Regions from separate parts of the Variovorax sp. genome, predicted to be linked through region 1. Evidence: riboswitches for the same ligand, from Rfam matches in the RefSeq annotation. Region 1 holds a riboswitch; the other holds the start of a gene.
What was found. A riboswitch is a leader RNA that binds a small molecule or an ion and turns the genes downstream of it on or off. The one in region 1 is predicted to bind cobalamin.
Positions count from the first base shown of each region.

Region 1 (7,037 bases):
GTCTCGGCTCAGCGCGCGCCGGCCCGGCCCGAGAACGCGCGCCCAATGGCTTCGGCCTGCACGGCATCGACCGGGCCCGGCACATGGCCGTCGCGTGCCGAGACCGTGTGCCGGCCGCCGCGCGCATCGACGATGCGCCACACGGGCTGCGAGTCGGTGCCGCCCTGCATTTCCAGCACCATGCGCCTTGGCGGCTGTGCGCGTGCGGCGGGCGGCAACGCGTCGAGCGCGGCCGTGGGCGACACCGTTGCCTGCGCAAGGCGCAGCGGCCCCAGCCCGGCCAGCCGCTCGGCGTCCGTGAGGTTGGGATACCCCACGTACATCATCACCACGCCCGAGACGAACCACATGACGAACAGCAGGCAGCCGCCGATGCCCAGCCACCGGTGGGTCCAGTAGAGGCAGTGGCGGATGCGCGGCCAGGTGCGGCGCCATGCGGAAGTCATGCGTGGGTCGCTCAGAAATCGACCAGCGCCGAGAGTTCGAACGAACGCGGGCGGCCCAGCAGCCACTGGTTGCCACCGTTGGAGAACGACACCGCATAGCGCCGGTCGGCCAGGTTGTAGGCGCGCAGCGCCAGCTTCAGCGAACGGTTCGCTTGCCAGCTCACCGAGGCGTCGGCCACGGTGTACGAGCCGATCTTGCGCGAATTGGCGGCATCGACCTGGCGCGGGCCGACGTAGCGCACGCCGAATGCGGCCTCCCACTGCGGCAGGAAGCGCCAGTTGAGCCACAGGTTGGCCGCCTGCTCGGGCACGCCGTTGGGCGTGTTGCCCGCGCGCGAAATCAGCTTGCCGCCGACCACTTCGTTGAAGTCGTCGTAGCGCGCGCGCAGCCTGGCGATGTTGGCCTCGAGGTTCAGCGTGGGCGTGAGCGCCATGTCCAGCGTGGCCTCGATGCCCTCGGAAGACTGCCGGCCGATCTGCTGCGTCTTGCTCGGGTCGCTCGCGTCGCGCGACAGCAGCTTGTTCTTCTCTATGCGGTAGGCGGCCACGGTCCAGGCGCCGCGGTTGTCGGCGAACTGGCGCTTGTAGCCGACCTCGACCTGCTTGCCGGTGCTGAGCTCGAACGGCACTTGCGTGGCCGAGGTGCTGATGAGCGAGGTCAGCGGATCGGCCGCGCGCGCCACCTGCGCGTAGAACGACTGCGACGCATCGGGCGCATACACCACGCCAAAGCGGCCGGTGGCGTACTCGAAGGTCTTGCCCAGGTTGTTGGCCGCGTTCTGCAGGTCGGCGCGCGCGATCTTCGCGTGGTCCCAGCGCAGGCTGCCCACCACCGACCATTGCTCGTTGAAGGCCAGCTTGTCTTCGGTGAAGAAGGCGTAGGTGTCGGTCTTGGTCCGGTAGCGAGGCGTGTAGGCCACGGGCGAAACGTAGTAGCCCGGGTTGAAGACGAAGGGGTCCACCACCGATCGCCCGCCGTAGGGCGAATCGTTGGTGTGCTGGAAGTCGATGCGGTTCACGTCGAAGCCCATCAGCACCTGGTTGGCCAGGCCGAACAGGCCGTGCCTGAAGGTGGCGTCGGTGCGGTTGCCGATCTGCTCCTGGTCGTGGCCGATTTCCAGGTAGTCGCCGCGCGTCACGCGGCGCGTGGTGGCGCTGTAGGTGTAGGTCTCGCTGTTGCGCCAGTGGCGCTTGCTCTCCAGCCGGTAGAGCTGGTTGCGCACGGTGACCGAATCGTTCGGCGTCCACTGGGCCTCGAGGCGGGTCCACTTGTCGCGGTACTTGATCTCGGAGTCGTCGAGGTTGTAGTTCTGGCGCAGCGTCTGGCTGCTCAGGCGGCCGTCGATCAGCGGCACGCCGTAGTAGCGCTGCGGCGACTGCCGGCCCTCGTCGTGCGAGAGCGTGAACTGCAGTTGCGAAGACACGTCGAGCCGCACGGCCGCGCCCACGGCCAGGCTTTCGGCCTGGCCGCGCTGCATGAAGCCGTCGGTCTGGCGGTGGCTGATGTCGAAGCGGTAGGAGAGCCTGTCATCGATCGCGCCGCCGCTGCCAAAGGCCACCTGGCGGGTGGCGTCGGAGCCGACGGTGACCAGCGCCTGGTTCTGGATCGGCCCGCGCGTGGGCTTCCTGGGCACCACGTTGATCGCGCCGCCGATGGCGCCTTCGCCGTACATCACCGAGGCCGCGCCGCGCAGTATCTCGATGCGGTCGACCGACCAGGTGTCGAACGGAAAGGTGACGGTGCCCGCGCCCGCATACAGCCGCGTGCCGTCGAACAGCTGCATCACCGAGCCGTGGCCCAGGAAGCCGCGCGCCGCCATCGCGGTGCCGCCGTTGCCGGGGCCGGGCGAACCGGTGATGCCGGTGGCGCGGGTGGCGGCATCGATCACCGAGACGTCGCCGCGTGCGCGGATGGTGTCGCCGCTAAGCACCTCGATGCTGGCCGGCGTTTCAAGCGGCGTCAGGCCCAGGCGGCTGCCGGTCTGCGTCGTCTCGTCGATGGCGAGCCGCGTGTGGCGGTCGGCCTCGACCTGCACCGGCGCCAGGCTCTGGTTGCCGGCGGCCTGTGCGAGGGCCACGGAAGGCCCGAATGCCAGGCCCAGTGCCAGCCCCAGGGCCACCGGGATACCCGAAAGTCGCGCACGTTGCGGCGCGCCCCTGCCATCGCGCGCTGGCGATGCCTGTCGGCTCATGTGACCTCTCCTCCGGCCCGCGTCCCCGCAGGCTCCTCTGTCCGAAAAAGAACGAAGCGGGAGAAGCGAAGGGGCGATGACGGTCCAAGCGCGAGCGCGAAGGCGGCAGGCCCGGACACGCACTCCCGCAGCGTCCGAAGGCGGTTCCAAGGCCGGTATCCGGGCTTGCGGAGCGCTTCGATGCGCGATGTGCGCATCGAAGCAGAAACCCTCGCCTTCCCACGCCGAAGCGCAGTGGCCGCCGGCCTCTTCAAGGAGGCGCTGGCTTGAGAATTTCCGATCCGCTGACCGTTGCGGGGGCAGCGCAGGAATGACCGTGTCGGCAATGACCCGGCGCACCTGCTTCCCGTTTAACCCCGGCGCCATGGAATGGCGGGCGGGGCACCTTCGAACCGTGTCTATTGGTTTGATTCGTGAGAATTAACAAACCAAAACCGCGAAATTATAAGGAGCCGGTATTACCGTCCGGCCCGAACAGGCGCCGCATCACCGCCACGCCGGCCACGAGCGCATTCGAATAGCTGGCGTAGGGCTCGAGCGCCGCTTCCAGCGGCTCGTAGAAGTGGGAGGCGTCACCGGGCTCCCCGGCCACTGCTTCCATCAACACCCAGTAGAACTCACCCTTTTCCAGTTCATGGACGGTGAGCGCGATGTTTCTCGGTGTGGGCATGAAATGGATTGGGCAGTGCTTATTGGTGAATGGGTGGAGGCCAAGGCCGGTTGACAGCTTCCGGGCTTCTCCTACAGGGGGTCTTCCCCATGCAGCCTATGTTTGTTGATGCACAAGCAGGAGACAGCATGAAGAACTTCACTCTCGAACCCGGCATGCGATCGAGCATCGGCGGAGCCTTCTATCCGACCGGCTACTCGATGGTCATGTTTCCAGACGCGGAAGATGCCCGCCGCATAGGCCGCAGCCTGATCGAGCAAGGCACCAGCGGCGACGAGGTCTACCTGCTTCCCGCGAAAACCGTGCTCGCCGAGATCACGCCCACCGTGGAGACGGCGGACGACCCCCTGCCTTCCGCCGGCACCGAGGGCGCCACTGTGCGCGCGTACACCAAGCTCGCGCGCGAGGGCCACACGGCGCTGCTGGTGAAAACAAAGGACAGTGACGCGGCCGAACAGCTCATGGTGCTGGTGCGCACCGTGCCCTACTCCATCGCGCAGCGTTACCGCACGCTGGTGATCGAAGATCTCTGAGTTCGTCAGGCCGGGGCCGCCATCGACACGGCCCGCTGCACCACGTCGCGCGCCATGGCCTGGGCGAGTTCCTGTTCGCCCAGGAAGACCGTCACGGCTGCCTCGCGCGTGAGCAGCGCGGCTTCCTGCTCGTTGTGGCTTCGGATCACGGTCTGGATGGTCGGGTTGAGCGTGCGCGCCGTCTCGATCATCTGGCGCACGTTCATCGCGTCGGGCGTGGCCACCACCAGCACACGGGCGCGGGCCACGTGCGCCTGGATCAGCACGGCCGGGTCGGCCGCATCGCCCCACACGGCCGGCGTGCCGGCTTCGCGCAGTTTCTCGACCAGCTCGCGGTTCTGCTCGGCGACCACGTAGGGGATGTCGTTGGCGTCGAGTTCGGCCGCGATGCGGCGACCGACGCGGCCGTAGCCCACCAGCACCACCTGGCGCGAAAGGTACCTGGCCTCGGTGGTCATGGGCAGTTCGGCCAGCGGGTCGTCGCGCGACTCGAGCCCGCGCGCGAAAGACGAATGCGCATGCAGCCATTTCTGCATGGGCGCGATCAGGCTGAACCACAGCGGATTGGTGGCGATGGAAATTAGCGCCCCCGCCAGCACCAGGCTCTGCCCCTCCACCGGCAGCAAGCCGAGCGACACCCCCAGCCCCGCCAGGATGAACGAGAACTCCCCGATCTGCGCCAGGCTCGCGCTCACAGTGAGCGCCGTGCCCAGCGGGTAGCGGAACACCAGCACCAGCGCGCAGGCCGCCAGCGACTTGCCCAACACGATCACCAGCACCACCGCCAGCACCTGCAGCGGCCGCTCGATCAGCACCGAGGGATCGAACAGCATGCCGACCGACACGAAGAACAGCACCGCGAAGGCGTCGCGCAGCGGCAGCGACTCTTCCGCGGCGCGATGCGCGAACTGCGACTCGCGCATGACCATGCCCGCGAAGAAAGCGCCCAGCGCGAACGACACGCCGAACAGCGCCGCCGAAGCGAAGGCGATGCTCACGGCGGCCGCCACCACGCACAGCGTGAAGAGCTCGCGCGAACCGGTGCGCGTGACCTGCCAGAGGATCCACGGGAACACGCGCCGCCCCACCACCAGCATCAGCGCCACGAAGCCGCCGACCTGCAGCAGCGTGAGGCCCAGGGTCTGCCACAGCGGATCGGCCGGCCCTTCTTGCGCCGCGTGGCCGCCCAGCGTGCCGGCCAGCGGCGGCATCAGCACAAGCACCAGAACCATTGCCAGGTCTTCGACCACCAGCCAGCCGATGGCGATGCGCCCGGTGAACGAATCGAGAATGCCCAGGCTTTCGAGCGCACGCAGCAGCACCACAGTGCTGGCCACCGACAGCGCCAGGCCGAACACCAGCGCAGCGCCGGGGCTCCAGCCCCACCACATGGCCAGCCCGCCGCCGAGCAGCGTGGCCACCGCGATCTGCGCGAGCGCGCCGGGCAGCGCGATCTTGCGCACCGCCAGCAGGTCGTCCAGGGAGAAATGAAGGCCGACACCGAACATCAGCAGCATCACGCCGATTTCGGCGAGCTGGGCCGCAATGCCCGCATCCGCGACGAAGCCCGGTGTGAACGGGCCGATGATCACGCCGGCCAGCAGGTAGCCGACCAGCGCCGGCAGCCTGAGCTTGGCCGCCAGGAAACCGAAAACAAGCGCAAGCCCCAGGCCGGCGGCAATGGTGTTGATGAGGGAGACGCTATGGGGCATCGCCCCATTTTGCAGGAACGATGTTCAACCTTTTAGGCTGGCAGGATTCTTCGCGCAACACCGCGGAACACCGCGGAACCGGCCTTGCCGGGCCGCCGGTGCGGCCCCCGGCTATCCGGCCATCTTGCCGCTGCGTGCCGCGTCCAGCGCCTCGGGCTCCTGCGCCTCGACCCAGGTCTCGTTGTTGAGACCTGCTTGCAGCCGGTTCTCGTCCAGTTCGTTGGTCCACTTGGCGACCACGATGGTGGCCACGCCGTTGCCGATCAGGTTGGTCAGCGCGCGGGCTTCCGACATGAAGCGGTCGATGCCCAGGATGAGCGCGAGCCCCGCCACCGGCACGTGGCCCACGGCCGACAGCGTGGCCGCCAGCACGATGAAGCCGCTGCCCGTGACGCCGGCGGCGCCCTTCGAGGTGAGCAGCAGCACCGCCAGCAGCGTTATCTCCTGCACCAGCGTCATCGGCGTGTTGGTGGCCTGCGCGATGAACACCGCCGCCATCGTCAGGTAGATCGAAGTGCCGTCCAGGTTGAACGAGTAGCCCGTGGGAATGACCAGGCCCACGCAGGTCTTGTTGGCGCCCAGGTTCTCCATCTTCTCCATCATGCGCGGCAGCACCGATTCGCTGGAGGACGTGCCCAGCACGATCAGCAGCTCTTCCTTGATGTACTTGATGAACTTCCAGATGCTGAACCCGTGGAAGCGCGCAATGAGCCCCAGCACCACGAAGATGAACAGCAGGCAGGTCAGGTAGAACGTGCCCATCAGCTTGCCCAGCGAGAACAGGCTGCCCAGGCCGTACTTGCCGATGGTGAAGGCCATCGCGCCGAAGGCGCCGATGGGCGCCAGCTTCATGATGTAGTTGACGATGCCGAAGAGCACGTGCGAGCCCTTCTCGATCACGTCGAACACCAGCGTGCCGCGCCCGCCGAAGCGGTGCAGCGCGAAGCCGAACAGCACGGCAATCAGCAGCACTTGCAGGATCTCGCCCTTGGCGAAGGCATCGACCAGCGTGTTGGGGATGATGTTCAGGATGAAGTCGACGGTGCCGGTCATCTTGCCGGGGCCGGTGTACGAGGCGATCGACTTGGTGTCGAGCGTGGCCGGATCGACGTTCATGCCCGCGCCGGGCTGCAGCACGTTGACCAGCACCAGGCCGACCAGCAGCGCGATGCTGGAGACGACCTCGAAGTACAGCAGCGCAAGGCCGCCGGTCTTGCCGACCTTCTTCATGTCTTCCATGCCGGCGATGCCCACCACCACCGTGCAGAAGATGATCGGCGCGATGATCATCTTGATGAGCTTGATGAAGCCGTCGCCCAGCGGCTTCATCGCTTCCCCGACCGAGGGGTAGAAATGGCCGAGCAGCACGCCGATGATCACCGCGGTGATCACCTGCACGTAGAGGGAGCGGTACAGAGGGAGCTTCTTGGCGGATTTACTTGTTGTGTTTTCCATGGATGCCTCCGGAAGATTCGGAACTGTAG
Region 1 covers NZ_OZ257247.1:1,608,307-1,615,343, reverse strand. Annotated here, with positions in the region: gene ACQY8B_RS07735 (hypothetical protein) at 9-446, opposite strand; gene ACQY8B_RS07730 (TonB-dependent receptor) at 458-2,638, opposite strand; cobalamin riboswitch at 2,772-3,042, opposite strand; gene ACQY8B_RS07725 (hypothetical protein) at 3,081-3,308, opposite strand; gene ACQY8B_RS07720 (hypothetical protein) at 3,437-3,841, shown strand; gene ybaL (YbaL family putative K(+) efflux transporter) at 3,847-5,553, opposite strand; gene ACQY8B_RS07710 (dicarboxylate/amino acid:cation symporter) at 5,665-7,008, opposite strand.

Region 2 (7,037 bases), 1.0 Mb from region 1:
AGCGTTTCGCCGATGAACGACGACTCGCCCGCCGCGTAGGGCGCGCTGTTCACTTCGAAGTACACGCGCAGGCCCTTCGCGCTCGCGGGCAGCGACTGCGCGGCGGCCGACACGCTGGCGTCGATCACGCGCCAGACCCTGGGCGCCTCGTGCGTGCCCAGCACCTGGTCGAGCTTGTCGAGCACGCGCCGCACGTCGGCATGGCTCTTGGGCTCGAGCACCAGCACCTTCACGCCGAGCGCCTCGAGCCGCTGGGTGACGCGCGACGACTTGGCGAGCAGCACCGCATCGGGCTTGAGCGCGACGATGGCCTCGACGTTCGGGTCGAGACCGCCGCCGACCTGCGGCAGCGCCTTCACCTGCTCGGGCGAATTGGAATAACGGTCGATGCCCACCAGCCTGTCGCAAGCGCCGAGCGCGCAAACCGATTCGGTGAGTGAAGGCAGCAGCGTGACGATGCGCCGCGGCGGCTCGCGCAGGCTCACGGTCACGCCGCGCTCGTCGACCACGTCCAGGGCGTGCGCCGCCAGTGCGAACAGGGCCAGGCCAATCGCAGCCAGCGGAATGCGGATCTTCTTCATGCTCATGCGGCGGGGGCTTTCAGGCTCAGCGGCAGGCCGGCCGCCATGAGCGTCACACGGTGGCAGGCGGCGGCCACGTCCTGGTTCAGGCGGCCCAGCGCATCGACAAAAGCGCGCGTCTCGCGGCCCAGCGGAATCACGCCGAGGCCGATCTCGTTGCCCACCAGCACCACCGGGCCGCGCGCCTCGCGCAGCGCGACCATCAGCATGCCCATGTGCGTGGCCGGCGTGCGCGTGGCGGGACGGGCGTCTTCAACAGGCATCGGCATCAGCAGGTTGGTGAGCCAGAGCGTGAGGCAGTCGACGACCACCAGCGTCCCGGGCGTGCTCTGCGTGACGATGGCGCGCGCGAGCTCGACCGGTTCCTCGATGGTGCGCATGCCGGGCACGCGCTCGGCGCGGTCGGCCTGGTGGCGCACGATGCGCTCCTGCATCTCGTCGTCGTAGGCCTGCGCGGTGGCGATCATCACGGCGCGATGGGTGCGTGGGCCGGCGGCGAGCCAATCGGCGGCACGCTGCTCGGCGCGGCGCGACTTGCCGCTCTTCTGGCCGCCGAGGATGAACTCGTGCTCGACAGTCGCCGGCTTACTCATGGGGGGCATGGCTTTGCAACTCGATGGGCATGGCGCCGAAAAGGCGCGCGGTGGCTTCCGGGCTGGAAGCGAACCACGCATGGAAATAACTGGCGCGCACCGGGCCGTGCACGTAGAGCGCCTCGCCGCCCTGCGCGCCCACGGCCTGGGTCGTGCCCGGCCGGGCGGTGCGCGCGACGGGCGCGAGCGGTGTCTCGCAGCGCGAATAGTGGAAGGTGTGGCCGCGCAAGGCGTGGCTGCCGAGCTGCAGCTGCTGCGGGCCGAGGCCGGCCAGCCGCTTCTGCATGGTCACCCGGCCGGGCAGCAGGCCCCACAGACGATGCACGTTGCCTGTGCCCTCGTCTTCATGCGTGGCCAGCTCTTCGAAAAGCACCATCATGCCGCCGCACTCGGCCCACACAGGCTTGCCGGCCGCCACGTGGGCCGCCAGCGCGGCGCGCATCGGCTCGCAGCGCGACAGCGCCTCTGCGTGCAGCTCCGGGTAACCGCCGGGCAGCCAGACCGCATCGCAAGGAGGCAAGGCGTCGCCCGCGAGCGGCGAGAAGAAGGAAAGGCGCGCCCCCAGCGCGGTGAGCACGTCGAGGTTCGCCGGGTAGATGAAGGAGAAGGCCGCATCGCGCGCAATGGCGATGGTGCGGCCGGCCAGCAGCGGCTGCATGGGCGCGGCAGGCGGCGCGGCATCGAAGCGCACCTGCGGCAGTTGCGCGATGTCCATCTGCCCCAGCGGCGTGCCGGCCAGCACGTCGGCGACGGCGTCGAGGCGCGCCATCGCGTCGCCCAGTTCGTCCGCGACCACCAGCCCCAGGTGCCGTTCGGGCAGCGTGAAGCCCGCGTCGCGCGGCAAGGCGCCGAGCCATTGAGACGGCTCGCGCAGCGCGTCTTTCAGCATGCCTGCATGGCGCTCGCTGCCCACGCGGTTGGCCAGCACGCCGGCCCACGGTAGCCCGGGACGGAAGTTCTGCAGGCCATAGGCCAGCGCGCCGAAGGTGCCGGCCATGGCATGCGCGTCGATCACGGCCAGCACCGGCAGGCCGAAGCGCACGGCCAGGTCGGCCGCGCTGGGCGTGCCGTCGAACAGGCCCATCACGCCTTCGACAATCAGCAGGTCGCAGTCGGCCGCCGCCGCGCGCAGGCGCTCGCGGCAGTCGGCTTCGCCGGTCATCCACAGATCGAGTGAATGCACCGGCGCGCCGGTGGCCAGCGCGAGCCAGAGCGGGTCGAGGAAATCGGGCCCGCACTTGAAGGCCTGCACCCGCCGGCCCTGCCGCGTGTGCAGCCGCGCGAGCGCGGCCGCGGCCGTGGTCTTGCCCTGCCCCGAGGCCGGCGCGGCCACCAGCACCGCGGCGCAGGCGGCCGCCGCGGCACCGGCGGTGTCGCTTCTTCGCGAGGGGTTGCTTATTGCGGCGTCCACTTGAGACCGACGTACGCGGTGCGGCCGGCGGTGGCGTACAGGCGTGCGTACTGGTAGTCCTTGTTGCCCACATTGTCGACCCGCGCGATCAGGTTCAGGTCGCGCGTGATCTGCTTGCTGGCCGACAGGTTCAGCACGGTGTAGCCGCCGAGCTTGACGCTGTTGGCGGCGTCGTCGTAGCGGCGGCTCGAGGTCTGCACCTCGGCACCCAGCGTCCAGCCGGCGACGCGCCAGTCGGCACCGAAGGTGGCGTGGCGCTGCGCGCGGCGAGCCAGCAGGTTGTGCGTGCCGAGGTCGCGCGGATCCTGGAAGTCGAGCGAGGTGCGCAGGGTGACGTCGCCGATGCGGTGGCCGCCCGACAGCGTGACGCCCTGGTAGCGCGCGCGCGCGGTGCTGGTGTAGCAGCCGAAGGACGAAGCGCAGCCCTTGGCGGTGCCGTCGAAGCTGATCAGGTTGCGCACCTGGTTGTTGTAGACCACGATGCCGGCGTGCGAGGCGCCTTCGGTGTACTGCAGGCCCAGTTCGACGTTGCGGCTGGATTCGGGCTTGAGCGACGCCAGGCCGTACTCGCTGAAGCGCTGGTACAGCGTGGGCACGCGGAAGGCGGTGCCGGCCGAGGCCGTGAAGCGCAGCGACGGCGTGATGGCATAGCCGTAGGCGGCGCTGCCGGTGGTCTTGCCGCCGAATTCGCTGTCGCGGTCGTGGCGCACATGCAGCTGCAGCGAGTGCGGGCCCTGCACGAAGCCGTAGCCCAGCGACAGCGCGTCCTGCGCGCGGTCGCGCGACAGAAGCTTCGAGCTGGTGGTGGGCGCGTTGTCGAGTGCGTCCTCGCGGCGTTCCAGGGTGGCCGTCACCAGGTGCGGGCCGAAGCGGAATTCGTTCTGGAACAGGTAGCCGCGCAGGTGGGTTTCGGTGCGGTAGAACGAAGGCTGCGTCTTGTAGACCGACTGCGAATCGGTGATCTGCACGCGGGTGCTGTAGACGTCGTTCCACTTGGCCGACCAGGTGAGGCCGGCGGTGCGCAGCGTGTTGCTGGAGATGTCGTTGGCGAACAGGAACGGCAGCTTGGTCCTGTACGACACGGTGGCGTCGTAGCCGGCCTTGATGTCGCTCGCGAGCAGCGTGGCGTCGATGCGCTGGTCGGGCGTGAGCTGGAAGCCCAGCTTCACGTTGCCCGAGGTGCTGTTGTAGCCGTCGCGGTCGGGGCTGGTGAAGCCGTCCTTGACCACGTTGCGCTTGTCGACCGGCTGCACGTTGTAGCCCTTGCTCTCTTCATGTTCGACACCGAAGGAGTAGTCGAACAGGCCCGACTTCCCGCTCACGCCGCCTTCGATCTTGCGCAGGCCGTAGCTGCCGAAGCCGATGCCCGCGTAGGGCGAGATGCCCTCTTCGCCGCGCTTGGTGAAGAGCTGGATCACGCCGCCGATGGCGTCCGAGCCGTACACCGCGGCAGCCGGGCCGCGCAGCACTTCGATGCGGTCGATCTGCGACAGCGGAATGCCTTCCCAGCCAGCGCCGCCGGTCGATTGCGAGTCGATGCGCACGCCGTCGAGGTAGACGGCCGTGAAGCGCGTTTCCGCGCCGCGGATGTACAGATTGGTGGTGTTGCCGATGCCGCCATTGCGCGAGATCTCGATGCCGGGCAGGCGCGCCAGCACGTCGGCCACGCCGGTGGCGCCGCTGCGCTCGATGGTCTGGCGGTCGATGATCGACACGTCGCCCACCAGGTCAGACAGCGCCTGCGGCGTGCGGTTGGCCGTGACCACCGTCTCGCCGAGGGTGGGCGCCTGTTGCGCATGGGCCGGGCCGCCGAAGGCGGATGCCAGCGCCAGCGGCAGGCAGGCGAAGCGGAGACGGCGCGCGGGAGCGCGGCCACGGAAAACGGAAGCGTGGGAAATCATGAAATGTGCCGAACGAACGTCAATGCCCCGTGCCGGCTTCCCCGCCGGCACCTGGGCGCAATGGCTGCCTCGCGCACTGAATATCTCGTGCATGCGGCAGCCGCCTTGTTGGCCGGTATCCGGGCTGGCAGAACGCCCCTCGCCGCCTTCCCAGGCACCTGTTTCAGGGTGCCCAGTGGCTGTGTGGATAGGGGTGACGCCTTGCGGCGTCGTCTGCTTGACCGTTGCGGGGGCAGCGCAGGCGGCTTGGGCCGGGCCCGGTACGCGCTCGACGGCGTTCGGGGGACCTTCACTCCTGCTTCCCGTTGAACCGCGGCGCGTGAACCACGCCGCAGGCACCAACGGGCGGGATTTTAGGCCCTGGCGGACACGATTTAAGCCGAAAGTTGCGCACCGCTAACATCGCAGTGATGCGCCCGGCCTCGGTTTTCCTGAATATTCGTTCCGCGCTGCGGCGGCTTTTCGGCGTTTCGGGCTGGCAGTCGATGCTGCTCTGGTCCATTGCCGCGGGCCTGCTCGGCACGCTGGCGACCGAACTGTTCCGCGCGGCGCTCTACGGCTTCGAGCACCTGGTGCTGGGCCCCGGCGAAGGGCTGGTGGCCATGGCCAGGCACCTGCCGTGGTGGGCGCGCGTGGCCTGCCCCACGCTCGGCGGGCTGGTGGCGGGCCTGCTGCTGGTGCTGGCCAAGCGCGTGGCGGTGCGCAGCGCCACCTCCGACTACATGGAAGCGATCGTGCTCGGCGACGGGCGCATCCCGGTCGCGCAGACGCTGGTGCGCAGCGCGTCGTCGCTCGTGAGCATCGGCACCGGCGGCTCGATCGGGCGCGAAGGCTCGATGGTGCAACTCGCGGCGCTGGCCGCCTCGCAACTGGGACGGCTGCTGCGCTTTCCGGCGGAACGGCTGCGGCTGCTGGTGGCCTGCGGTGCCGCCGCCGGCCTCACGGCTGCCTACAACGCGCCCATCGCAGGCGCCTTCTTCGTCGCCGAGATCGTGCTGGGTTCGATCGCGATGGAGAGCGTGGGGCCGATCATCATCGCGTCGGTGGTGGCGAACGTCGCGATGCGCGCGCTGCCAGGCTATCAGCCGCCCTACAAGATGCCGGCGTTCCCGGAGATCCACGGCGCAGAGGTGGTGCTGTTCTGCGTGCTCGGCGTGCTGCTGGGCTTTGCGTCGGTCGGCTTCCTGCGTGCGCTGCAGGGCAGCCGCGCGCTGTTCGCGAAGCTGCCGCTCGCGCTGCCGTGGCGGCTGGCGCTGGGCGGGCTGCTGATGGGCGTCATCTCGGTGCCGATGCCCGAGGTCTGGGGCAACGGCTACAGCGTGGTCAACGCGGTGCTGCACACGCCGTGGCCCTGGACGCTGATCGCGATGGTGCTGGTCGCCAAGGCGGCCGCGACCATGGCCACCGCGGGCTCGGGCGCGGTGGGCGGTGTGTTCACGCCCGCGCTGTTCTTCGGCTGCATGATCGGCGCGCTGTTCGGGCTGGCGGTGCAGGCACTGTGGCCGGCTTCCAGCTCGGCGCCTTTTGCCTATGCCATCGTCGGCATGGGCGCCTTCCTGGCAGGCGCGACGCAGGCGCCGCTGATGGCGATATTGATGATCTTCGAGATGACGCTGAGCTACCAGGTCATGCTGCCGCTGATGGCGGCGAGCGTCATCGCCTACTTCGTCGCGCGCTCGGCCAATGCCGGCTCCATGTACGAGATCACGCTGCGCCGCAACGAGCAGCGCGACGAGCAACTGCGCCTGCGCGGGCTGCACGTGCGCGACCTGGTGCAGCCGGCCGAGACCGTGGTCGGCCCCGACGCGGACCGCGAGGCGATGAGCAAGCTCTTCCTGCAGCATCCGGTGAAGTACCTGTACGTGGTCGATGCCCGGGGACGCTACCTGGGCGTGGTGCCGCTGGCCGCGCTCGGCGCCGCGCCGGCCGAGACAACGGCCGCAAGCCTGCTCTCCCAGGAGATACTGCCGATCACCGCCGACACCGGCCTGGGCGAAGCGCTGCAACGCTTCCTGGAGCACCGTGGCGAGCGCCTGCCGGTGATCGAGAGCGCGGCCAACCCGGTGCTGCTGGGCGTGGCTGCAAAGAGCGCGCTGCTCGCCACCTATGTGCGGCTGAGCGAGTAGTTTGAAACACCGGGGGAAGGCCGCAGAATCCATGCCTCGACGCACCCTCGCCCAAGCACGGCGAAGGGCCCCTCCCAGGGAAACTACAATCGCCAACCATGCCCGCATCCAGCCCCATCGACCAGATCGCCGAGCGTGTCGAACGCCTGCTCGTGCGTCACGAAGAGGTGCAGCGCACCAATGAGTTGCTGCAGGAACAGGTCGATGCGCTCACGCGCGAACGCGACGCACTGAAGTCGCGGCTCGCCGCGGCCCGCACGCGCCTCGACGCGCTGCTCGAACGGCTGCCGGCTGAACCACCTCCCCAAGACCCCTCCGCATGAAGCAGATTGAAGTACAGATCATGGGCCAGAGCTATCTGCTCGGCTGTCCCGATGGCGGCGAAGCGCAGTTGCGCGAAGCCGTCGAACGCGTGGACGCGGCCA
Region 2 covers NZ_OZ257247.1:2,640,590-2,647,626, forward strand. Annotated here, with positions in the region: gene ACQY8B_RS12635 (ABC transporter substrate-binding protein) at 1-587, opposite strand, end outside; gene ACQY8B_RS12640 (bifunctional adenosylcobinamide kinase/adenosylcobinamide-phosphate guanylyltransferase) at 584-1,183, opposite strand; gene ACQY8B_RS12645 (cobyrinate a,c-diamide synthase) at 1,167-2,585, opposite strand; gene ACQY8B_RS12650 (TonB-dependent receptor domain-containing protein) at 2,570-4,486, opposite strand; cobalamin riboswitch at 4,580-4,843, opposite strand; gene ACQY8B_RS12655 (ClcB-like voltage-gated chloride channel protein) at 4,897-6,612, shown strand; gene ACQY8B_RS12660 (DUF904 domain-containing protein) at 6,711-6,935, shown strand; gene ACQY8B_RS12665 (cell division protein ZapA) at 6,932-7,037, shown strand, end outside.
Region 2: another riboswitch for cobalamin. It lies ahead of ACQY8B_RS12650 (TonB-dependent receptor domain-containing protein); the one in region 1 lies ahead of ACQY8B_RS07730 (TonB-dependent receptor).